2 linked regions of the Caldimonas thermodepolymerans genome follow. The protein of the gene in region 2 interacts with the protein of the main gene of each other region in a pairwise test. Links are inferred from orthologs where the notes say so. Each region holds a gene or a part of one and is shown on either strand. Other genes may lie near its edges.

Region 1 (6,473 bases), 500 kb from region 2 along the record:
CGTCCATCAGCAGCACGCCCGGCTCGACCAGGTGGCGGATGGCCTTGAAGGTGGCCTCGGATGCCGCCACCGGCACCGCGATCAGCACGATGTCGGAGCCGGAGACGGCCAGCAGGGCCGACTCCGCGGCCAGGTCGATGACGCCCAGGCGGCGGGCCTTCTCCGTGGTCGACGGCGACTTGCTGTAACCGACCACCCGCTTGACCAGCCCGGCGCGCTTCATCGCCAGCGCGAACGAGCCGCCCATCAGGCCGCAACCGATCAAGCCCAGTTGATTGAACATCTGCACGGTCTCCGGCGGCTCAATGGACGTCGATGGGGTAGGTCCCGAGCAGCTTGAAGAAGTCGCAGGCGGCGCGCAGCTCCTTCAGCGCGGCGGCCACGTGGGGCTCGTCCGGGTGGCCCTGCAGGTCGATGTAGAAGTAGTACTCCCACTGACCGGAGCGCGCCGGACGGGATTCGAAGCGGCTCATCGAGACGCCGTGCGCCTTCAGCGGCACCAGCATGTCGTGCACGGCGCCGGGGCGGTTGACCACCGACACCACCAGGCTGGTGCAGTCGTGGCCCGACGCCTTGGGCTGCGGGTGGCGCTCCGGGTGGGCGACGATCGCGAAGCGGGTGCGGTTGTGCGGGTCGTCCTGGATCGCCGGGGCGATGATGTGCAGGCCGTATTCGCTGGCGGCGCGCTCGCTGGCGATGCCGGCCAGGCGCGGGTTCTCGGCGGCCAGGCGCGCGCCCTCGGCGTTGCTCGCCACCGGGCGGCGCTCGACGTGGGGCAGGTGGTTGCTCAGCCACAGGTGGCACTGGGCCAGCGCCTGCGGGTGGGCGCACACGGCCTCGATGTCCTGCAGGCTGTTCTCCTTGCGCAGCAGGTTGTGCCGCACCAGCAGGCTGGTCTCGCCGATGATGAACAGCGGCGTGGTCAGGAACAGGTCCAGCGATCGGGCCACCACCCCCTCGGTGGAGTTCTCGACCGGCACCACGCCGAAGTCGGCCGCCCCGGCGGTGGTGGTGCGGAACACCTCGTCGATGCTGGCGCACGGCACGCGCACGATGGACGAACCGAAGAAGCCCAGCGCCGCGAGCTCGCTGAAGGTGCCGGCCGGGCCCAGGTAGGCGACCCGGGTCGGGGTTTCCAGCGCGCGACAGGCCGACATGATCTCGCGCCAGATCGGCGCCACCGAGTCGGTCTTGAGCGGCCCGGGGTTGAAGGCCTTCAGCCCGTCGATCACCTGGGCCTCGCGCTCGGGGCGGAACACCACCGAGCCTTCCTTCTTCTTCAGTTCGCCGACGGCCTGAGCCAGCGCCGCGCGGCGGTTGAGCAGCGTCAGCAGTTCGCGGTCGACCGCGTCGATCTGGGCGCGCAGCGCCTGCAGATCCTGGGGGGGAGTCAGTTCGTCAGCCATGGCGAGCTGCAAATTCTCGCATGTAGTCGACCAGCGCCTGCACGCCTTCGAGCGGCATCGCGTTGTAGATGCTGGCGCGCATCCCGCCCACCGACTTGTGGCCCTTGAGCTGCAGCAGCCCGCGCTCCTTCGCCCCGGCCAGGAAGGCCTCGTTGAGGCGGTCGTCGGGCAGGAAGAACGGCACGTTCATGCGCGAGCGGCAGGTCGGGTCCACCTTGTTGACGTACCAGCCGGATGCGTCGATGTAGCCGTACAGCAGCTCGGCCTTGGCGCGGGCGCGCCGCTCCATCTCGGCCACGCCGCCCTGGCGCTTGAGCCACTGGAACACCAGGCCGGCCGTGTAGATCGCGTAGGTCGGCGGGGTGTTGTACATCGAGTGGTTCTCGGCGACGGTCTTGTAGTCGAACGCCGAGGGGCAGATCTCCAGCGCGTGGCCGACCAGGTCCTCGCGCACGATCACCAGGGTCAGGCCCGCCGGGCCGATGTTCTTCTGGGCACCGGCGAAGGCCAGGCCGACGCGCGACCAGTCGATCGGGCGCGAGGCGATGTGCGAGGAGCAGTCGATCACCAGCGGGGCGTCGCAGCCCAGGGCCTTCAGGTCGGGCAGCTCCTGGAACTCGACGCCGTGGATGGTCTCGTTGGTGCACACGTGCACGTAGGACGGGCGCTCGCTGAGCTGCCACTGCGCGGGGATGCGGGTGTAGCCGTCGGCCTCGCTGCTGGCGGCCACGCGCGCCCGGCAGTAGCGCTTGGCTTCCTTGTACGACTTCGCTGACCAGCCGCCGGTGACGACGAAGTCGACCGTGCCGCCGCGCGACAGGTTCAGCGGCACGATGGCGTTCTCGGCGATGCCGCCGCCCTGCATGAACAGCACGTGGTAGTGCGAGGGCACGTCGAGCAGCTCGCGCAGGTCGGTCTCGGCCTGGTCGCGGATGGACATGAACTCGCGGCCGCGATGGCTCATCTCCATCACGCTCATGCCGCTGCCGTGCCAGTCGAGCATCTCGGCGGCGGCCTGCTCGAGCACTTCCTGCGGCAGCGCCGCGGGGCCGGCAGAGAAGTTGTAGGGGCGCTTCATCTCGTCGGGAGGAGGGGTGTTGTCACTTCGGGGATTTCTTCGGGGCGGGCGGCACGAACGGCGCCAGCTGCTGGTCGATCTCCGTGCGCACGCGCTCGATCTGGGGCGAGAGCTTCGTGCGCACGTCACCGAGCACGGCCTCGTGGAGCGAACCATACAGCTGCGGCATCAGTTCCTGGTGCTTGCGGTACAGCGGCGATTCCACCCAGGCGATCAGCTGCTTGAGCTCGGCCTCGGTGAAGCGTTCGGCGAGCACCGGCGCCCACTTGGCCTTGACCTGTTCCTCGGCGATCTTGCGCACTTCGGGCAGCATGGTGTCGACGTACTTCCTGACGTCCGTCCTGATGGCATCGGCCACGGCGTCCCGCTTGTCGGCCGGCACGCGGGCCTGCAGCGCGGCGCCGGCCTCGGACAGCAGCACCGACGCATCGGTGCGCACCAGCTCCACGGTGACGGCCTCGGCAGGGCGTTGCAGCTGGATGAGCCTGTCCACCAGTTCCGCCTTGGATTGTGCGGCGGCGGGGGCGACATGGGCAAAGCCGGCCAGGGCCAGCAGGCTGGTGGCGAGGGCAAGGCGGGTGGTGTGCATGGCGGTCTCGATCTGGGGCAGCGGTCGGAACCGCCAGAAAGGACGCTGCACCCGAAGGTGCAGCGTCGCGGGTCGTCAGGGCGCGCGTGCCGGGCCTCAGTTGTCGGCGCCCCCGGCCGGCGGGGTGTCGTCGGCTGCTTCGTCCTCGGCCTTGTCGCCCGCGTCGTTCTCGACGATGCGCTGCAGGCCGCTCAGCTTGGAGCCCTCGTCCAGCGAGATCAGCGTCACGCCCTGCGTGGCGCGGCCCAGCTCGCGGATCTCGGCCACCCGGGTGCGCACCAGCACGCCCTTGTCGGTGATCAGCATGATCTCGTCCTCCGGACGCACCAGCGTGGCGGCGACCACCTTGCCGTTGCGCTCGGACTGCTGGATCGCGATCATGCCCTTGGTGCCGCGGCCGTGGCGGGTGTACTCGGTGATCGGGGTGCGCTTGCCGTAGCCGTTCTCGGTGGCGGTCAGCACGCTCTGGGATTCGTCCTCGGCCACCAGCATCGCGATCACGCTCTGGCCTTCCTCGAGCGTCATGCCCTTGACGCCGCGCGCGTTGCGGCCCATCGGGCGCACGTCGTTCTCGTCGAAGCGCACCGCCTTGCCGCCGTCGGAGAACAGCATCACGTCGTGCTTGCCGTCGGTCAGCGCCGCGCCGATCAGGTAGTCGCCCTCATCCAGGTCGACGGCGATGATGCCGGCCTTGCGCGGGTTGCTGAACTCGTCCAGCGCGGTCTTCTTGACCGTGCCCTGCGCGGTGCACATGAAGACGTAGTGGTCTTCGGGGAAGCTGCGGAACTCGCCGGTCAGCGGCAGCACGACGTTGATCTTCTCGCCCTGCTGCAGCGGGAACATGTTGACGATGGGCTTGCCGCGGCTGTTGCGCCCGCCCTGCGGCACCTCCCAGACCTTCAGCCAGTAGACCCGGCCGCGGTTGGAGAAGCACAGGATGTAGTCGTGCGTGTTGGCGATGAAGAGCTGGTCGATCCAGTCGTCTTCCTTGGTCGCCGCCGCCTGCTTGCCGCGGCCACCGCGGCGCTGCGCGCGGTACTCGGCCAGCGGCTGGCTCTTGATGTAGCCGGCGTGGCTGAGCGTGACGACCATGTCGGTCGGGGCGATCAGGTCCTCGGTGTCGAGTTCCTGCGCGTTGTGCTCGATCTCGCTGCGCCGCGCGCCCAGCTTGGTCTGGCCGAACTCCTGCTTCAGAGCGACCAGCTCCTCGGCGATGATCGCGGTGACCCGCTCGGGGCGCGCCAGGATGTCCAGCAGGTCGGCGATCTGGGCCATCACGTCCTTGTACTCGCCGATGATCTTGTCCTGCTCCAGCCCGGTCAGGCGTTGCAGGCGCATCTGCAGGATCTCGCTGGCCTGGTCGTCGGACAGGCGGTACAGCCCGTCAGGCTGCAGGCCGTACTGTGGCGGCAGCCCTTCGGGGCGGTAGGCGGCGCGACCGCCCGGGGTGTCCTGCTCGGCGCGCGCCAGCATCTCGCGCACCAGCGACGAATCCCAGGCGCGGCTCATCAGCTCCTGCTTGGCGATCGGCGGGGTGGGCGAGTTCTTGATGATCTGGATGAACTCGTCGATGTTGGCCAGCGCCACCGCCAGGCCTTCCAGCACGTGGCCGCGCTCGCGCGCCTTGCGCAGCTCGAACACCGTGCGGCGGGTGACGACCTCGCGCCGGTGCTCGAGGAAGATCTCCAGCAGGTCCTTCAGGTTGCACAGCTTCGGCTGGCCGTCCACCAGGGCGACCATGTTGATGCCGAAGGTGTCCTGCAGCTGGGTCTGCTTGTACAGGTTGTTGAGCACCACCTCCGGGACTTCGCCGCGCTTGAGCTCGATGACCACGCGCATGCCGGACTTGTCCGACTCGTCCTGGATGTGGCTGATGCCCTCGATCTTCTTCTCGTGGACCAGCTCGGCGATCCGCTCCAGGAGGTTCTTCTTGTTCACCTGGTAGGGGATCTCGTCGATGATGATGGCCTGGCGCGCACCCTTGTCGATGTCCTCGAAGTGGCACTTGGCGCGCATCACCACCTTGCCGCGGCCGGTGCGGTAGCCCTCGCGCACGCCCGACAGGCCGTAGATGATCCCGGCGGTGGGGAAGTCCGGCGCCGGGATGATCTCCATCAGCTCGTCGATGCTCGCCTCGGGGTTCTTCAGCAGGTGCAGGCAGGCGTCCACCACCTCGTTGAGGTTGTGCGGCGGGATGTTGGTCGCCATGCCCACCGCGATGCCGGCCGAGCCGTTGACCAGCAGGTTGGGCAGGCGGGTGGGCAGCACCAGCGGCTCTTTCTCGGAGCCGTCGTAGTTGGGGCCGAAATCGACCGTTTCCTTGTCGATGTCGGCCAGCATCTCGTGGGCGATCTTGGCCAGGCGGACTTCGGTGTAGCGCATCGCCGCGGCGCTGTCGCCGTCGACCGAGCCGAAGTTGCCTTGGCCATCGACCAGCATGTGGCGCAGCGAGAAATCCTGCGCCATGCGCACGATCGTGTCGTAGACCGCCGAATCGCCGTGCGGGTGGTACTTACCGATGACGTCACCGACGATACGAGCAGACTTCTTGTAGGGCCGGTTCCAGTCGTTGTTCAGCTCGTGCATCGCGTACAGCACGCGCCGGTGCACCGGTTTCAGACCGTCGCGGGCATCGGGCAGGGCGCGTCCCACGATCACGCTCATCGCGTAATCGAGGTACGAACGCCGCATCTCTTCTTCGAGGCTGATCGGGAGGGTTTCTTTGGCGAACTGAGTCATGCGGTCCCTGAATACGGCGGCGGCACAGGCCGTCCATCGGCGCGCGTGCGCGGTGAAACCGCGATTCTACGGCGCCCGGTGTGTCGTGCCTGCGCAACAGGGAAGAACGCAGTGCGCCACCCTATAGACAAAAACTTGTCCATGTGACGCGGTATGGCAGAATCCTTCCGGTCGGTAGCGGAACTGCGCGTAACCGCGTGTTTCCTGATTCCGTCTTTTTTCTGGACGCTTACGCAGTCGTTCTGCGGCTTTTCTTGAGAGGAGAAACATGAACAAACTCAACAAGGTGGCGATGCTGTTTGCCTCGGCCGCGATGGCTTCGGGCGCGCTCGCTCAGTCTGTCGATAACTGGCGCAACGTTGACGGCACCGTTTGGAAGAACGGCACCAACGAACTGTGCTGGCGTGATGCCACCTGGACGCCGGCCACCGCCGCCGCGGACTGCGACGGCGCGCTGAAGCCCGCTGCCGCACCGGCCCCCGCCCCCGCGCCCGCCCCGGCCGCTGCCCCGGCTCCTGCCCCCGCCCCGGCCCCGGCGCCCGTCCCGCCCGCGCCTACCAGCGAGAAGGTGACCTTCGCCGCTGACGCGTTCTTCGACTTCGACAAGGCTGTCCTGAAGCCCGAAGGCCGCGCCAAGCTGGACGACCTGGTCAGCAAGATG
Region 2 (16,493 bases):
CATCACGCAGGCGGCCGACGAGCTGTGCCTGACCCAGTCGGCGGTGTCCAAGCAGATCCGCACGCTGGAGGAGGCGCTGGGCGTGCCGCTGTTCCATCGCGGTTACCGCAGCCTCGCGTTCACCGAGCACGGCGAGCTGCTGTTCAAGGTGGCCGATGCCTGCGTGCAGCAGCTGCAGTCGGTGGTGGGGCTGATGGCCGTGCAGCGACCCAGGCCGGTCACCGTCACGATGAGCACCAGCGTGGCGGCGCTGTGGATGCTGCCGCGGCTGGGCGACTTCCTTGCCGCCCATCCGGACGTGGACGTGCGGTTTGCGGCCACCAACACCGTGCTGGAGGTGGGCGGCGACGTGGACCTGGCCATCCGTTACTGTGCCCCGCGGCATGCGCCGATCGGCGCGATCCGGCTGTTCGGCGAGACCATCGCGCCGGTGGCCCATCCGGCGATCGATCCCCGTTGCCTGGACACGCGCGAGGCGCTGGCGGCGGTCAACCTGCTGGAGTTCGACTACCCCGGCCGCCCCTGGCTGCACTGGGCCGACTGGCTGGCCGCGCGCGGCTGGAGCACCGCCAGCGCCAAGGCGGTGCTGCGCTTCAACCAGTACGAGCAGATGGTGCAGGCGGCGTTGGCCGGGCAGGGCGTGGCGCTGGGGCGGCTGGAGCTGCTGCAGGCGCCGCTGCGCGCCGGCCAGCTGCGGCTGCTCGAGGGGCCGCGCGTCGCGCCGTTCGACAGCGGCCAGGCCTTCTGGCTGATCGGCGCAGGCGACGACGTGCCCGACCCGGTGCGACGCGTGGCCGACTGGATCCTCCATTGCGCGCAGGAGGTGCGCACCGCCGCCTGGGCGCCGTTGCCATGAACGGGCGTCCGCTTCGCGCGCCCGAAGTTTCAAGTGACAGGGCTTGGGCGCGTGCCCAGCATGGAAGCACCAACGTCATTGCGGGGCATCCATGCGTTTCCTTTCCCTTGATCTGTGGTCCCTGCCGTCCTGGCTGGGGCGGGGCGCGCGCCGCACGGCGCGGCCCGAGGTCCGTGCGGCGACGCTGAGCTACGAGGCGTGGAACCGGGCGGGCCCGGGCGGGCGCCGCACGACGCCGTTGCCGGCCGGCTTCACGTTCGAGCCGCACGGCTGCCGGGTGCTGGTGCTGCGCCCGTCCGTCGCGCTGGTGCTGGGCTGCACCCAGGGCACGTTGTGGGTGACGCGGCACCTGGACGTCGAGGACCACGTGCTGCACGCCGGCGCGACGCTCGCGGTGCGCGCCGGCGACGTGGTCGTCGTCACCGGCACCCGCGCGCGGCTGTCGGTCACGGCCGCCGGAGGGAGGCGCACATGAGCGCCGCGTCCTCCCGCCTGTCCGGCGCGCTGGTGGCGACCCTGGTGGCGGCCAGCTTCATCTCGCTGATGTCCTTCGGCGTGCGCGCGGCGTTCGGCCTGTTCACCGCGCCGCTGCCGCCGGACCTCGGCATCACGCGCGAGGCGTACTCGCTCGCGATCGCGGTGCAGAACCTGTGCTGGGGCGTGACGCAGCCGTTTGCCGGCCACCTGACCGACCGCTTCGGGGCGCGCCGGGTGATGCTGGTCGGCGCGCTGCTGTACCTGGCCGGCATCCTCGGGTTGATGGTGTCCGGGACCGCGCTGCACGTGCTGCTGAGCGCGGGCGTGCTGGTCGGCGTCGGCATGGGCGGGGCCTCGTTCTCGACCGCGCTGGCCGCGCTGGGCCGGGTGATGCCGGAATCGCACCGCTCGTGGGCGCTCGGGGTCGGCACCGCCGCGGGATCGCTGGGGCAGTTCGTGATCGTCCCGCTGGTGCAGGCCTGCATCGACCTGGGTGCGCACTGGTCCGCGGGCGCGGGCTGCATGGCCGCGGGCATCGCTTCCATCCTGGTGGCCGCGTGGTTCGTCCGCGAGGTGCCCGCCGCGGGGGGCGCCGCCGCCGTGCCGGCGGCCTCGGCGCGGACGGTGCTGGGCGGGGCGTTCGCGCACCGCAGCTACGTCTGGCTGGTGCTGGGCTTCTTCGTCTGCGGCTTTCAGCTCGCCTTCATCACGACGCACTTTCCCGCCTACCTCGGTGACCTGGGTGTCTCGGCCAGCCTGTCGTCCTGGGCGGTGGCGATGATCGGGCTGTTCAACGTGCTGGGCGCCTACCTGGCCGGCACGCTGGGCGGCCGCTGGGGCAAGAAGCCGCTGCTGGTGTGGATCTACCTGGTGCGCGGCGCGCTGATCGCCGGCTTCGTGCTGCTGCCGGTGTCGACCGCGACGGTGCTCGGCTTCGGCGCAGGCATGGGGCTGCTGTGGCTGTCGACCGTGCCGCTCACCTCGGGCCTGGTGGCGACCTTCTTCGGCACGCGCTACATGGGCATGCTGTTCGGCATCGCCTTCTTCAGCCACCAGGTCGGCTCCTTCCTGGGCGTGTCGCTCGCGGGTGCGGTGTACCAGCGCACCGGCTCGTACGACGCGATGTGGTGGGGCTGCGTCGCGCTGTCGCTGCTGGCGGCGGTGGCGAACCTGCCGGTACGCGAGCAGCCTGCCGAGCGCTTCCTGCGCCTGGCGGGTGCGCGCTGAACCGGAGGAGCGCCATGCGGCGGCATGTGATGGTGCCCCTCGTGCTGCTGGGCGTGCTGGCAGGCACGGCGCTCGCCGTCGATGCGCTGGCGCGCCGCAGCGACGCAGGCGGCGCGGTGCTCGTCTGGACGACACGGCCGGCGCGCCTGCTGCGCACCCTGCCACCCTCGGTGCGGGTGGTGCGCACCTGGGATGACGGGCGGCTGGTCCAGCTGCATGCGGCCTCGCTGCGGGCGCTCGACGGCGCGATGCTGGACGCCCCGCTGCGCCTGCACCTGTCGGGCTGGGCCGTTGCGCTGGCCGGTTGCGGGTGAACCACGCGTCCTTCCTGTTGGCCTGTCGCCGACCTGCAACAACCGGTGCGCGTTGCGGACGGCACCGCGTCGTGCGCCGGTTCGCGCATCGCGCGCCGGCGCCGTCATCCGGGCCGGCTTTGCGACAGGTTGTCGCGATCCCTCGAGACACCCCGGCGCAAGGTGCGACAACTTGTCGCGACGGGCTGCCACGACACCTGTGCATTTCGTTTCATAGGGGAAACAGTGGAGCGACCGCGGGTTCCCACTCGGGTCCAATCCACACGCACAGTCAGGTCCGGTGCCGCGTGCGGCCCCCCTAGCCACACAGGAGTGACATCGATGGACATGAACCGGAGGCAGTTCTTCCGGGTCAGCGCCGCCGGGCTGGTTGGGTCCAGCCTGGTCGCGATGGGCTTCTCGCCCACCGCAGCGCTGGCCGAGACGCGCAACTTCAAGCTCGCCCGTACCACCGAAAGCCGCAGCATCTGCCCGTACTGCTCGGTCAGCTGCGGGCTGGTCATCTACACGCTGGGCGACAAGGCCAAGAACGTCAAGTCGTCGATCATCCACATCGAAGGCGACCCGGACCACCCCGTCAACCGCGGCACGCTGTGCCCCAAGGGCGCGGGCGTGATGGACATGATCCAGTCGCCGAACCGGGTGCTGTACCCGCAGGTGCGCGAGCCCGGCAGCAACGAATGGAAGCGGATCACCTGGGATGAGGCGCTCACCCGCATCGCGCGCCACATGAAGGACGACCGCGATGCCAACCTGATCCGCACCAACGACAAGGGCGTGACGGTCAACCGCTGGAACTCGGTGGCGTTCCTGATCTCGTCCGCCTCGTCCAACGAATCAGGCTACCTGAGCGTGAAGGTCGCTCGTGGCCTGGGGATGGTCGCACTCGATACACAGGCACGCATCTGACACGCGCCGACGGTGTCCAGTCTGGGCCCGACTTTCGGTCGCGGAGCGATGACCAACTCGTGGACCGACATCCGCAACACGGATCTGGTCCTGATCATGGGCGGCAACGCCGCCGAGGCACACCCGTGCGGTTTCAAGTGGGTGACCGAGGCGATGCAGCACCGCAAGGCCAAGCTCATCGTGGTCGACCCGCGCTTCACGCGCTCGGCTGCGGTGGCGGACGTCTATGCCCCCATCCGCGTGGGGACCGACATCGCCTTCCTGGGCGGCGTCATCAACTACCTGCTGAGCAACGACAAGATCCACCTCGAGTACGCCAAGTTCAACACCGACCTCACGTTCCTGCTGAAGCCGGAGTTCTCGTTCGACAACGGCCTGTTCAGCGGCTACAACGAGGAGCGCCGCGCCTATGACAAGTCGACCTGGGGCTACCAGATCGGCGAGGACGGCTACGTCAAGGTCGACGAAACCTTGCAGGACCCGCTGTGCGTGTACCAGCAGCTGAAGAAGCACTACAGCCGCTACACGCCGGAGATGGTCAGCCGCATCTGCGGCACGCCGCAGGACAAGTTCCTGCAGATCTGCGAGATGATCGGGGAGACCTCGGCGCCGGACAAGGTGATGACCATCATGTACGCGCTCGGCTGGACCCAGCACTCGGTGGGCTCGCAGAACATCCGGACGATGGCCATGATCCAGCTGCTGCTGGGCAACATGGGCCGTCCGGGCGGCGGGGTCAACGCGCTGCGGGGCCATGCCAACGTGCAGGGCATCACCGACATGAACGCCTACTCGGACGTGCTGTCGGGCTACATGAGCGCGCCCACCGACGCGGACACCAACCGCGCCGAGTACCTGGCGCGCCGCACGCTCAAGCCGCTGCGGCCGAACCAGATGTCGTTCCCGCAGAACTTCCCGAAGTGGCACACCAGCCTGATGAAGGCGTACTACGGCGACGCCGCGACGGCGGAGAACGACTACTGCTACGACTGGATCCCGAAGCGTGATGCAGGCTACGACGTCCTGCACATCTTCGAGCTGATGCACCAGGGCAAGATCAACGGCTTCCTCGTGCAGGGCTTCAACCCGATCGCGGCGGTGCCCAACAAGAAGAAGCTGTCGGCGGCGCTGAGCAAGCTGAAGTACCTGGTCATCATGGACCCGCTCGAGACCGAGACCAGCGAGTTCTGGAAGAACTACGGTCCGCTCAACGACGTGGATCCGGCCACGATCCAGACCGAGGTGTTCCGGCTGCCGACCGCCTGCTTCGCAGAGGAGGCGGGCACGTTCACCAACTCCAGCCGCGTCATCTCGTGGAAGGAGAAGGCGGTCGACCCGCCGGGCGAGGCCAAGCCCGACTCGGAGATCATCGCGCGCCTGTTCATGAAGCTGCGCCAGCTGTACGCCAAGGAAGGCGGCACGCTGCCCGAGCCGATTGCGGCGCTGACCTGGCCGTACCTCAACCCGAACGTGCCGTCGCCCGTCGAGCTGCTGCGCGAGATCAACGGCCGTGCGCTGCGCGACGTGCTCGCGCCGCCCGATCCGAAGAACCCGGACGCGCCGCGCGCCGTGCTGGTGAAGGCCGGCGAACAGCTGCCGGGCTTCGCGCTGCTGCAGGACGACGGCTCGACCGCGTGCGGCAACTGGATCTACAGCGGCTGCTTCACGCAGGCGGGCAACATGACCGCGCGGCGCGACACGTCCGACCCCAGTGGCCTGGGCGTGTACCCGAACTGGGGCTTCGCGTGGCCGGCCAACCGCCGCATCCTGTACAACCGGGCGTCGGCCGACCCGTCGGGCAAGCCGTGGGATCCGAGCCGCACCTACCTGTACTGGAACGGCAGGTCCTGGGCCGGTGCGGACGTGCCCGACATGCGGCCCAACGCGAAGCCCGAGGAGGGCGTGGGCTCGTTCATCATGAACCCCGAGGGCGTGGCGCGCCTGCATGCCGTCGGCATGGCCGACGGGCCGTTCCCCGAGCACTACGAGCCCTTCGAGACGCCGGTGGGCGTGAACCTGATGTGCCCGGACAACCCGAAGGCCGTCAGCAACCCGGCCGCGCGCGTGTTCAAGGGCGACCTCGAGGCGTTCGGCACCAAGGAGGAGTTCCCGTACGCGGCGACCACCTATCGCCTGACCGAGCACCACCACTTCTGGACCAAGCACGCGCGCAGCAATGCGGTCGTGCAGCCCGCGCCGTTCGTCGAGATCGGCGAGGAGCTGGCCCGCGAGAAGGGGATCCGGCAGGGCGACAAGGTGCGCGTGCGCAGCAACCGCGGCGAGGTCATCGCCGCGGCGGTGGTCACGCGGCGCATCAAGGGGCTCCATGTCGACGGCAAGGTCATCCACACCGTCGGCATCCCGATCCACTGGGGCTTCAAGGGCGTGACGCAGAACGGCTACCTCGCCAACTCGCTGACGCCGTTCGTCGGGGATGCGAACTCGCAGACCCCGGAGTTCAAGGCGTTCCTCGTGAATATCGAGAAGGTGTGAGGAGGTAGGGCATGGCCAGTCTGCAATCGCTCGACGTGGTGGCCCGCTCGGCCACCACCACCCCGACCCCGCAGGTCCGCAACGCGGTCCCGCAGGTCGCCAAGCTGATCGACGAGTCCAAGTGCATCGGCTGCAAGGCCTGCCAGGTCGCCTGCATGAACTGGAACGACCTGCGCGACGAGGTCGGGCAGAACATCGGCGTCTACGACAACCCGGCGGACCTCACGCCGAGCTCGTGGACGGTGATGCGCTTCTTCGAGGTCGAACCCGAGGAGGGCAAGCTCGAGTGGCTGATCCGCAAGGACGGCTGCATGCACTGCGAGGACCCCGGGTGCCTCAAGGCCTGCCCGTCGCCGGGGGCGATCGTCAAGTACGCCAACGGCATCGTCGACTTCATCAGCGAGAACTGCATCGGCTGCGGCTACTGCGTCAAGGGCTGCCCGTTCAACGTGCCGCGCATCAGCGCCAAGGACAACAAGGCGTACAAGTGCACCTTGTGTTCCGACCGCGTCGGTGTGGGGTTGGAGCCGGCCTGCGTGAAGACCTGCCCGACCGGGGCGATCGGCTTCGGCACGAAGCCGGACATGGTCGCCTACGCGCAGAAGCGGGTCGGCGAGCTCAAGGAGCGCGGCTTCCAGAACGCGGGGCTCTACAACCCCGAAGGCGTGGGCGGCACCCACGTGATGTACGTGCTCAAGCATGCCGACAAGCCCGAGCTGGAAGGCCTGCCGGCCAACCCGACCATCAGCTCGCTGGTGGCGCTGTGGAAGGGCGTGGCCAAGCCGCTGGCGCTGGCCGGCATGATCGGTGCCGTGCTGGCCGGGTTCTTCCACTACATGAAGGTCGGGCCGGTCGAGGAGAAGGCCGACAGCGACGAGAAGGCGGACGCCTGAGGAGGCCCCATGAGCAAGCTGATCCGACGCTACAGCGACGGCGAACGCCTGAACCACTGGGCGCTGGCCATCTTCTTCTTCCTGGCCGGCCTGTCGGGCCTCGCCTTCTTCCACCCGAGCCTGTTCTTCTTCAGCCACCTGTTCGGCGGCGGGGCCTGGGCGCGCATCCTGCACCCGTTCCTCGGGGTGCTGATGGTGCTCAGCTTCCTGGGCCTGTTCTTCCGGCTCTGGAAGGACAACCTCTTCGACGAGCGCGACCGGGAATGGCGCCGCAACGCCGGCCGGATGCTGCGTGGCGACAAGGCCGGCATGCCGCCGGTGGGCAAGTACAACGCCGGGCAGAAGACGGTGTTCTGGCTGATGGTGCTGAGCCTGCTGGTGCTGCTGGTCACGGGCTTCATGTTCTGGCGGCCCTGGTTCGCCCCGTACTTCACCATCGGCGTGATGCGCGTGGCGGTGCTGCTGCACTCGATTGCCGCGGTGGTGCTGGTGCTGACCGTCATCGTGCACATCTACGCGGCCATCTGGGTCAAGGGCACGGTGCGCGCGATGACGCGCGGCACGGTGTCCGAGGCCTGGGCGCGGCAGAACCATCCGCTGTGGCATCGCGAAGTGACGCAGGGCAAGTGAGGCGGGCCATGGGGTGCCGGTTGCACGCAAAGGAGACAATGAACGCATGACAGCCACGGGAACGGTGCGGGTGATGCCCGTCGAGGAGATCGTCGCGCGCGGTGGCGGCAACGTGCCGTACCTGGCGCCGCCGGCGCGCGGGACCGTCTTCGCCGAACGGGGCATGCGCCTGCGCCAGCTCGCCGCCTCGCACGCGATGGGCGATTTCCTGCGCTTCATGGCCGACGTCTCGCTGGCGCAGCAGGAGCTGCTGAACCGCCATCCCGAGGTGCCGCTGCCGGATGCGCAGGCATTGGACGATGCGGCGCGCTGCGGGGTGCCGCCGCTGTCGGCCACCGACTGGCCGCGCGATGCGGCCTGGCGCCAGGTGCTGCGCGACCTCGTCACCAAGGTGCGGGTTGCCGCGCCCGAGGCTGCACGGCCCGTGATCGACCGCCTGCTGCAATGGGACGACGTGCAGCTCGAGCGGCAGGCCGACGGCCTGCTGCACGGCGTGATGCACGGGCTGGACCTGGCCACCGCACCGCTGGTGGCCGCCGCGCTACAGGTGCACTGGACGCACCTGGTCATTGCCACCCAGGAACGGCACCAGGGCGGCGGGTCGGCCTTCGGCCGGCTCGACGACCACGGGCGCTGTCCCTGCTGCGGCAGCCGGCCCACCGCCAGCGTGGTGCGCCCGGCCGGTGATGCGCCGGGCCAGCGCTACCTGCACTGTTCGCTGTGCTCGATGCAGTGGCACATGGTGCGCGCGCGCTGCACGCACTGCGGCGCCACCGGGCACATTGCCTATGAATCCCTGGAGGCGGCCGACGCGCCGGGCGACGAGCCGCCGCGCCTGGCCGCGGTGCAGGCCGAGACCTGCGACGACTGCGGCCATTACCTCAAGATCGTGCACACCGAGCGCGATCCGTTCGCGGAGCCGGTGGCCGACGACCTGGCGACGCTGACGCTGGACCTGCTGGCCTGCGAAGCGGGCCGGCAACGCTACGGCGTCAACCTGATGCTGCTGTACGGCGAACCCGAACCACCGGGAGACTCGCCTCCCACGCCGGGAGGTCATTGATGGCCCGGCCCAGCGAGTCCGTCGTGTACGGTTCCCAGGCCAGCCCCAAGGACCTGCCCTCCGTGGACCGTCTGTTGCGCCAGCCCGCCGTGGCGGCGCTCGTCGACACCCATGGCCACACGCTGGTCGCCGCGGAAGTGCGCGCGATGCTCGACGCGCTGCGCGCCCGCGCGGTGGCGGGCGAGCTGACGCAGGCCGAGGTGGAGCCCGGGGCGCTGGCTGCCCGGCTGGCCGGACGCGTCGAGGCGCGCCTGGCCCCCCGCATGCGCGCGGTGCTCAACCTGACCGGCACGGTGCTGCACACCAACCTCGGCCGCGCGCTGCTGGCCGACGAGGCGCTGCAGCACCTGATGGCGATGATGTCCGGGCCGAACAACCTCGAGTACGACCTGGCCTCGGGCGGGCGCGGCGACCGCGACAGCGTGGTCGAGGAGCTGCTGTGCACGCTCACCGGCGCCGAGGCGGCGACCGTGGTCAACAACAACGCCGGCGCGGTGCTGCTGACCATCGCGGCGCTGGCGCGCGGGCGCGAGGTGGTTGTCTCGCGCGGCGAGCTGGTCGAGATCGGGGGCGCGTTCCGCATGCCCGACGTGATGGCCAGCGCCGGCGCGCAGATGGTCGAGGTCGGCACCACCAACCGCACCCACCCGCACGACTACGAGCGTGCGATCAACGAGCGCACCGCGCTGGTGATGAAGGTGCACACCAGCAACTACGCGGTGCAGGGCTTCACCGCGAGCGTCAGCGAGGCCGAACTGGCCGAAATCTGCCGCGCCCGCGGCGTGCCGCTGGCCACCGACCTGGGCAGCGGCGCACTGGTGAACATGGAAGACTACGGCTTGCCGCACGAGCCAACCCCGCAGGAGATGCTCAAGGCCGGCTGCGACGTGGTCACCTTCAGCGGCGACAAGCTGCTCGGCGGCCCGCAGGCCGGGCTGATCGTCGGCACGCGCGAGGCGGTCGGGCGCATCCGCAAGTTCCCGATGAAGCGGGCCCTGCGCATGAGCAAGCTGCCGCTTGCGGCGCTGGAGGCGACCCTGCGGCTGTACCTGCGGCCCGAGCGGCTGACCCGCGACCTGCCGACGCTGCGCCTGCTGACCCGCCCGGTGCAGGAGATCGAGGCGCTGGCGCGTGCGCTGCAGGCCGAGGTGGCCGCGGCGGTGGCGCCGCACTACGCGGTCGAGGTGGTGGCGTTGATGGGGCAGATCGGCTCGGGTTCGCTGCCGGTCGAGCGCCTGCCCTCGGCGGGGCTGGCGATCGCGCCGCTGCAGCGCCAGGGCATCGGCCGCGCGCTCGACCGGCTGGCCGAGGCCTTGCGCGGGCTGCCGGTGCCGGTGATCGGCCGCATTGCCGACGACCGCCTGTTGCTGGACCTGCGTTGCCTGGAAAATCCGGACCTTTTCGTGCGCCAGCTTCCAGCGCTGCGCGAGGTGCTGGCCTGAATCCGTTTTCCGTCACGACAAGCCCACAAGGAGTACACATGTCGCTTGATCGACGCCACTTCCTCATCGGCGCGGCCGCCGCGTCCACCGGCTGGCTGTCCGGCTGTGCCAGCCCGGCCGGTTCCTCGTCCCCGGCGGCCACGACGCTGCCGCCCATGATCGGCCTGCCCGGCCAGCAGCTGATGCCCAAGGGGCGCGCCCCGCGCGTGGTGGTGGTCGGCGGCGGCTGGGGCGGCCTGACCGTCTCCAAGCAGCTGCGCCTGAAGGCGCCGCAGGCCGAGGTGGTGATGCTCGAGCGCAACCCGGTGTTCTTCTCCTGCCCGTTGAGCAACAAGTGGCTCAACGACATCGTCGACGACAGCTTCCTCACGCACGACTACCTCAAGGTGTCGCAGGCGCACGGCTACAAGTACGTGCAATGCGAGGTCACCCATGTCGACCGCGCGGCACGGCGGGTCTACACCAGCCAGGGGCACCTGGACTACGACTACCTCGTGCTCGCGCCCGGCATCCGCTACAACTACGAGGCCTGGTTCGGCAACGACCGCGCGGCGGCGGATGCGACGCGCACCCGCTTCCCGGCCGCCTACATTCCCAACGCCGAGCACTTCACGCTCAAGCGCGCGCTGCAGTCCTTCAAGGGCGGCGACTGGGTCATGACACTGCCGCCGCCGCCGCAGCGCTGCCCGCCCTCGCCCTACGAGCGGGCCTGCATGATCGCCTACTACTTCAAGAGCCACGGCATCAAGGGCCGGGTCACCATCCTGGACCACAAGCCGCGCATCATGCCGATCGGCCCGGGCTTCCGTGCCGCCTTCGAGGAGCTGTACAAGGACTACATCACCTACGTGCCCAATGCGCACGTGCAGGAGGTGGATCCCTTCAACAAGCGCATCCGCACCTCGGCCGGCGACATGAAGTTCGACCATGCGACGCTGATGGCGCCGCACCAGGCCGGCGACATCGCCTGGAAGGCCGACGCGATCGCGCGCGGCCCGGACGGCAAGCCCACCGGCTGGACCGACGTCGACCCGCTGAAGCTGCACCTGCGCGGCGACGACCGCGTCTACGTGATCGGCGACGCGGTGGGCCGGGTCGCGCCGACCTTCGGCTTCTATCCCAAGAGTGCGCACGTCGCCAACGCGCTGGGCCACATCGTGGCCGGCTACATCGGCGAGCGCCTGGCCGGCCGCAGCCCGAAGGACGAGTTGCCGGACAACCTCTGCTACATGATGGTCAATGGCAACCCGCGCGAGGCGATCAGCGTGCAGTTCGACTACGTCGTCAACTCGAAGGGCGAGATCGAGCAGACCCAGATCGACGACAACGAGCGGCGCGAGGAACTCGTCACCGAGAACTTCCGCTGGGCGTCGCTGAAGTTTGACGACATGTTCGCATGATGACGAGGGCACGGCGCCTTTCTCGCAGTCCCTCGCCCGACTTGCACGGGCCGGGCGGCATGCCTCCCGGCGGCCTGGGCGGGGAGGGCGCCGTCGCCTTCGTGCCGGCGCGGCGCCGGCTGGTGGCCGCGCTCGCGCTCGGCCTCGCGCTGCCGGAACTGGCGGCGCAAACCGAGGGCGGGCCGCTGTACCGGCCCTGGCCCCGGGGCCGCGCGACGCCCGGGCTGGACCTGCCGGCCTGGGAGGGCGGCCGCTGGTCGCTGGCGCACTCGCGCGGGCGCGTCGTGGTGCTCAACTTCTGGGCCAGCTGGTGCCCGCCGTGCGTCACCGAGCTGCCCTCGCTGGAGCTGCTGGCCGCGCGCCACGAGTCCGACGGGGTCGAGGTGCTGGCGGTGAACTTCCGCGAGACCGACGCCGCGGTGCGGCGCTTCCTCGAGCGCCAGCCGCTGACGCTGCCGGTGCTGCGCGACGCCGACGGCGCGGCGGCGAAGGCGTTCGGCGTGCGCGTGTTTCCCACCACGGTGGTCGTCGGCCGCGACGGCCGGGCCGCCTTCACCGTGACCGGCGAGTGCGACTGGGGCGGGCCGCAGGCCCGCGCCTGGATGGCTGCCGTCGTCTGACTTCGTCCTCTCCTTCGCTGCACAAGGAACCTGCCATGACCTGTCGTCTCACCCGCCGTCACCTGCTGCGCACCGGCGCCGCCGCCGCGACGCTGCCCTGGCTCCCGCGGGTCGCCAGCGCCCAGGAGCGCCGCTTCGCACCACAACCCGACGGCTGGCGCACCTTCGAGGTGACCACCACCGTCACGGTGGCCGACGTGCAGGGCACCACGCGCCTGTGGCTGCCCATCCCGGACCTCGACACGCCCTGGCAACGCAGCCTGGACCACAGCTGGACCGGCAACGCGTCGCGCGTGGCGATCGTGGCGGATGCGCCGCGCGGCGTGCGCATGCTCTACGCCGAGTTCCCGCCGGGGGTCGCCGAGCCGACCCTCGCGCTGACCAGCCGCGTGCAGACCCGCAACCGCACGGTCGACTGGAACCGCCCGGCCGGCGTGCGCGAGGACCCGGCCGTGCTGCGTGCCGCGCTGCGGCCGACCGAACTCAAGCCGCTGGATGGCATCGTGCGCAAGACCGCGCTGGAGGCGACCCGCGGCGCGCGTACCGACTTCGACAAGGTGCGCGCGATCTACGACTGGGTGGTCGCCAACGCGCACCGCGAGCCCAAGGTGCGCGGCTGCGGCACCGGCGACATCGTCACGATGCTGGAGACCGGCAACCTGGGCGGCAAGTGCGCCGACCTGAACGCGGTGTTCGCCGGCCTGTGCCGTGCGGTGGGCGTGCCGGCGCGCGACGTCTACGGCCTGCGCGTCGCGCCTTCGGCGTTCGGCTACAAGGAGCTGGGGGCCAACCCGGCCAACCTGACCGGCGCGCAGCACTGCCGCGCCGAGGCGTACATCGCCGGCCACGGCTGGGTCGCGATGGACCCGGCCGACGTGCTGAAGGTGATGCGCCAGGAAACCCCCGAGTGGATCCGTGACACGGACCATCCCGTGGTCGCGCCGGTGCGCGCCGGCCTGTTCGGCAACTGGGAGGGCAACTGGATCGGCTGGAACACCGCCAACGACCTGATGCTGCCCGGCAGCGCGGGCAAGGCCAGCCTGCCGTTCCTGATGTACCCGAACGGCGAGAACGACAGCGGCCGCTTCGACGAGCTGTCGCCGGACACCTTCCGCTACCGCATCCAGGGACGCGAGATCACGGCCTGACGCATGATCATCGGCACCGCAGGACACATCGACCACGGCAAGACGACGCTGGTGCGCGCGCTCACGGGCGTGGACACCGACCGGCTGCCCGAGGAGAAGAAGCGGGGCATCAGCATCGAGCTGGGCTACGCCTTCCTCGACGTCCCGCAGAGCACGCAGCGCATCGGCTTCATCGACGTGCCGGGCCACGAGCGGTTGGTGCACACCATGTTGGCCGGCGCCACCGGCATCGACTTCGGCCTGCTGCTGGTGGCCGCCGACGACGGCGTGATGCCGCAGACGCGGGAGCACCTCGCGGTGCTGTCGCTGCTCGGCGTGCAGCGCGGGGCGGTGGTGATCACCAAGGCCGACCGCGCCGACGCGGACCGCCTCGCCGCCGTGCGGGCCGATGTCGGGCAGCTGCTGCAGCACAGTTCGCTGCAGGGCGCGCCGGTGTTCGCGCTGTCGGCGCACACCGGCGAGGGCGTCGAGGCCCTGCGCGAGCACCTGTACGAACAGGCGCGCCAGCTGGGCGAGCGCGCGCCGGACGGTCGCGCGTTCCGCCTCGCGGTGGACCGTGCCTTCACGCTCGACGGCGTCGGCACCGTCGTGACGGGCACCGTCCATGCCGGCCGCGTGGCGGTCGGCGACGAGCTGGTGCTCTCGCCGGGCCCCGGCGCCCGGGTGCGCGTGCGCAGCCTGCATGCGCAGAACCGGCCGGTCGAGCAGGCCGCGGCCGGACAGCGCTGCGCCGTCGGTCTGGCCGGCATCGCCAAGCAGGACATCGAGCGCGGCCAGTGGTTGGTGCATCCGGCCTGCGCGTTGGCCACCGACCGCATCGACGCGACGCTCACGCTGTGGCACGAGGAAGCGAAGGCCCTGCGCAGCGGCACGCCGGTGCATGTGCACATCGGCGCCGCGTCGGTGCCCGGTTCGGTGGCCGTGCTCGACCGCGAGACGCTGCCTCCGGGCGAGACCGCACGCGTGCAGCTGGTGCTGCGCGCGCCGGTCGGCGCCTGGCATGGCGACCGGGTGGTGCTGCGCGACGCCTCGGCCAGCCGCACGCTGGCCGGCGGCACCGTGCTCGACCCGTTCGCGCCGGTGCGCTACCGCCGCACTGCGCAGCGCCTGGCCGAGCTCGACGCGCTGGCGCAGCCCGGGCTGGCCGGGCGGGTGGCAGGGCTGCTCGCGGTGGCGCCCTACGGTGTCGACTTGCGGCGGCTGGCGGCTGCGCAGGGCCTGGAGTCGACGCAGCCGCTGGCCGACGTGCTGCCGGCCGCGGCGCTGCACCTGCACGATGCCCGCGCCGACCTCGCGCTCGGCGAAACCCAGGCCACGGCGGTGCGTGCCAGCGTGGTCGAGGCCCTGTCCGCCTACCACCAGCGCCACCCGGACGAACTCGGGCCCGATGCGGCGCGCCTGCGCCGGCTCGCGCAGCCACGCATGCCCGAAGCCCTGTGGCGGCACCTGCTCGTGCTGCTGCAGGCCGACGGGACGCTCGCGGTGCGCGGCGCCTTCGTGCACCTGCCGGCGCACGGCGTGCGCCTGTCCGCGGTGGACCAGCGCATCGCGCAGAAGGTGGCACCCCGGCTTGCGGAATCCGGTTTCGAGGGGTGCTGGGCGCGTGACCTGGCGCGCGACTGCGGCGAGTCCGAACCGCTGATGCGCACGACGCTCGCGCGGCTGGCACAGCGCGGCGAACTCCATCAAGTGGTGAAAGACCTCTACTACTCGGTCGAGACGATGGCGAAACTGGCGGCCCTGGCGCGACAGCTTGCCGGGCAGAGCGAGCGGCTCGCGGTCACGGCGGCCGCGTTTCGCGACGCGACCGGGCTGGGCCGCAAGCGCGCGATCCAGATCCTCGAATACTTCGATCGCATCGGCCTGTTGCGCCGGGTCGGTGACGAGCATCGCCTGCGCACCGACAGCACGCTGTTTGCCGAGGAAGCGGCATGAATGCCGGTTCCTGCAACTCCGCGGAGGGGAGACGATCCTGGTGGGTCGGCCGGGCTTCAAACCCGGTGGGTGACGCCATGCGTCGCTGGGTGGGTTCGACTCCCATTCCCCTCCGCCATCCCGTTCACCCATGAACATCTGCGGCTTCGAGTTTCCCGACGAGCTCTGGATCCTGGTCGAGCACCAGGTGTGGGCACGCCTGCACGAGGACGGCGCCGCCACCGTCGGCATCACCTCGGTGGGGGCGCGCGAGGCGGGCGAGATCTACATGTGCCGGCCCAAGCCGGTGGGCACGCGGGTCGAGCGCGGCCGCTCGGTCGCGGTGGTGGAGCTGGCCAAGTCCATCGTCTCGGTCAAGTCGCCGGTGGGCGGCGAGGTGGTCGAGGTCAATCCCCGGCTGGCGCAGGAACCCGAACTGGCCTACAAGGACGTCTATGGCGACGGCTGGCTGGTGCGCCTGCGCGTGTCCGACTTCGAGGCCGACCGACCTCACCTGCGGCGCGGCGCGGCGCTGCGCGGCGCCGTCGAACACTACCTCTGGCTCAACAAGGTCGAACGTCCATGAGCGATGCCGGTCACGAAGCCGAAGGCGTGGCGATCCTGCTGTGGGCCACCGACCCCGCGGCGCCGCACCGCCTGGTGACGCCGTTCTTCCATGCCGCGGCCGCCGCGGCGATGGACGTGCCGGTCGAGATCTACTTCACCGCGCGCAGCGTGCACCTGCTGGTGCCTGGCGTGGCCGACGCGCTGCGCGCCAGCCCGCACCATCGCAAGACCGTCGGCGACGCGATGCGCGAAGCGGTCGCGCATGGGGCGAGGCTCTACGCCTGCACCGACGCGCTGCACGCGCAGGGCCTGGACCCGCAGCAACTCATCCCCGAATGCGCCGGGCACGGCGGCGCGGTGCAGTTCATGGCACGGGCCTGCGACCTGCGCTGGCGCACGCTCGTGTTCTGAGCCCCGAACCCGGCGGGCTCCGGCACGGCGACCGGATGCTTCCTCGCGGCGTTGGCGTGCCGACTTGCGGCCGGTAACGATCGCTTTCGATTTCCCCGCATCCTGGGTGTGCGGCAGCGGTGTCAGGCT

The links.
Region 1: the proteins of selB (region 2) and serC interact in binary tests that used the Escherichia coli proteins (3 or more experiments, as listed by UniProt). The link is inferred for Caldimonas thermodepolymerans from one-to-one orthologs.

What each region holds. Positions count from the first base shown.
Region 1 is NZ_CP064338.1:1,312,190-1,318,662, forward strand. Bases 442-3,419 are described here. They hold serC (3-phosphoserine/phosphohydroxythreonine transaminase), read right to left. Parts: upstream 2,485-3,419; coding sequence 1,399-2,484; downstream 442-1,398. Other genes in these bases: pheA (prephenate dehydratase), read right to left, coding at 442-1,406; IS481_RS06305 (DUF2059 domain-containing protein), read right to left, coding at 2,507-3,073; gyrA (DNA gyrase subunit A), read right to left, coding at 3,170-3,419. Outside these bases: IS481_RS06290 (prephenate dehydrogenase), read right to left, coding at 1-283; more of pheA, read right to left, coding at 303-441; more of gyrA, read right to left, coding at 3,420-5,812; outer membrane protein OmpA, read left to right, coding at 6,081-6,473. UniProt on the Escherichia coli protein: Catalyzes the reversible conversion of 3-phosphohydroxypyruvate to phosphoserine and of 3-hydroxy-2-oxo-4-phosphonooxybutanoate to phosphohydroxythreonine. Is involved in both pyridoxine and serine biosynthesis.
Region 2 is NZ_CP064338.1:802,913-819,405, forward strand. The notes cover bases 12,987-15,941. They hold selB (selenocysteine-specific translation elongation factor), read left to right. Parts: upstream 12,987-13,475; coding sequence 13,476-15,407; downstream 15,408-15,941. Other genes in these bases: IS481_RS03985 (transglutaminase-like domain-containing protein), read left to right, coding at 12,987-13,472; IS481_RS04000 (glycine cleavage system protein H), read left to right, coding at 15,538-15,941. In the rest of the region: IS481_RS03930 (LysR substrate-binding domain-containing protein), read left to right, coding at 1-856; IS481_RS03935 (DUF2917 domain-containing protein), read left to right, coding at 948-1,331; IS481_RS03940 (MFS transporter), read left to right, coding at 1,328-2,560; IS481_RS03945 (hypothetical protein), read left to right, coding at 2,590-2,874; fdxH (formate dehydrogenase subunit beta), read left to right, coding at 6,288-7,169; IS481_RS03960 (formate dehydrogenase subunit gamma), read left to right, coding at 7,179-7,799; formate dehydrogenase accessory protein FdhE, read left to right, coding at 7,846-8,862; selA (L-seryl-tRNA(Sec) selenium transferase), read left to right, coding at 8,862-10,304; IS481_RS03975 (NAD(P)/FAD-dependent oxidoreductase), read left to right, coding at 10,343-11,704; IS481_RS03980 (TlpA disulfide reductase family protein), read left to right, coding at 11,764-12,324; more of IS481_RS03985, read left to right, coding at 12,360-12,986; more of IS481_RS04000, read left to right, coding at 15,942-15,972; IS481_RS04005 (DsrE family protein), read left to right, coding at 15,969-16,364. UniProt on the Escherichia coli protein: Translation factor necessary for the incorporation of selenocysteine into proteins. It probably replaces EF-Tu for the insertion of selenocysteine directed by the UGA codon. SelB binds GTP and GDP.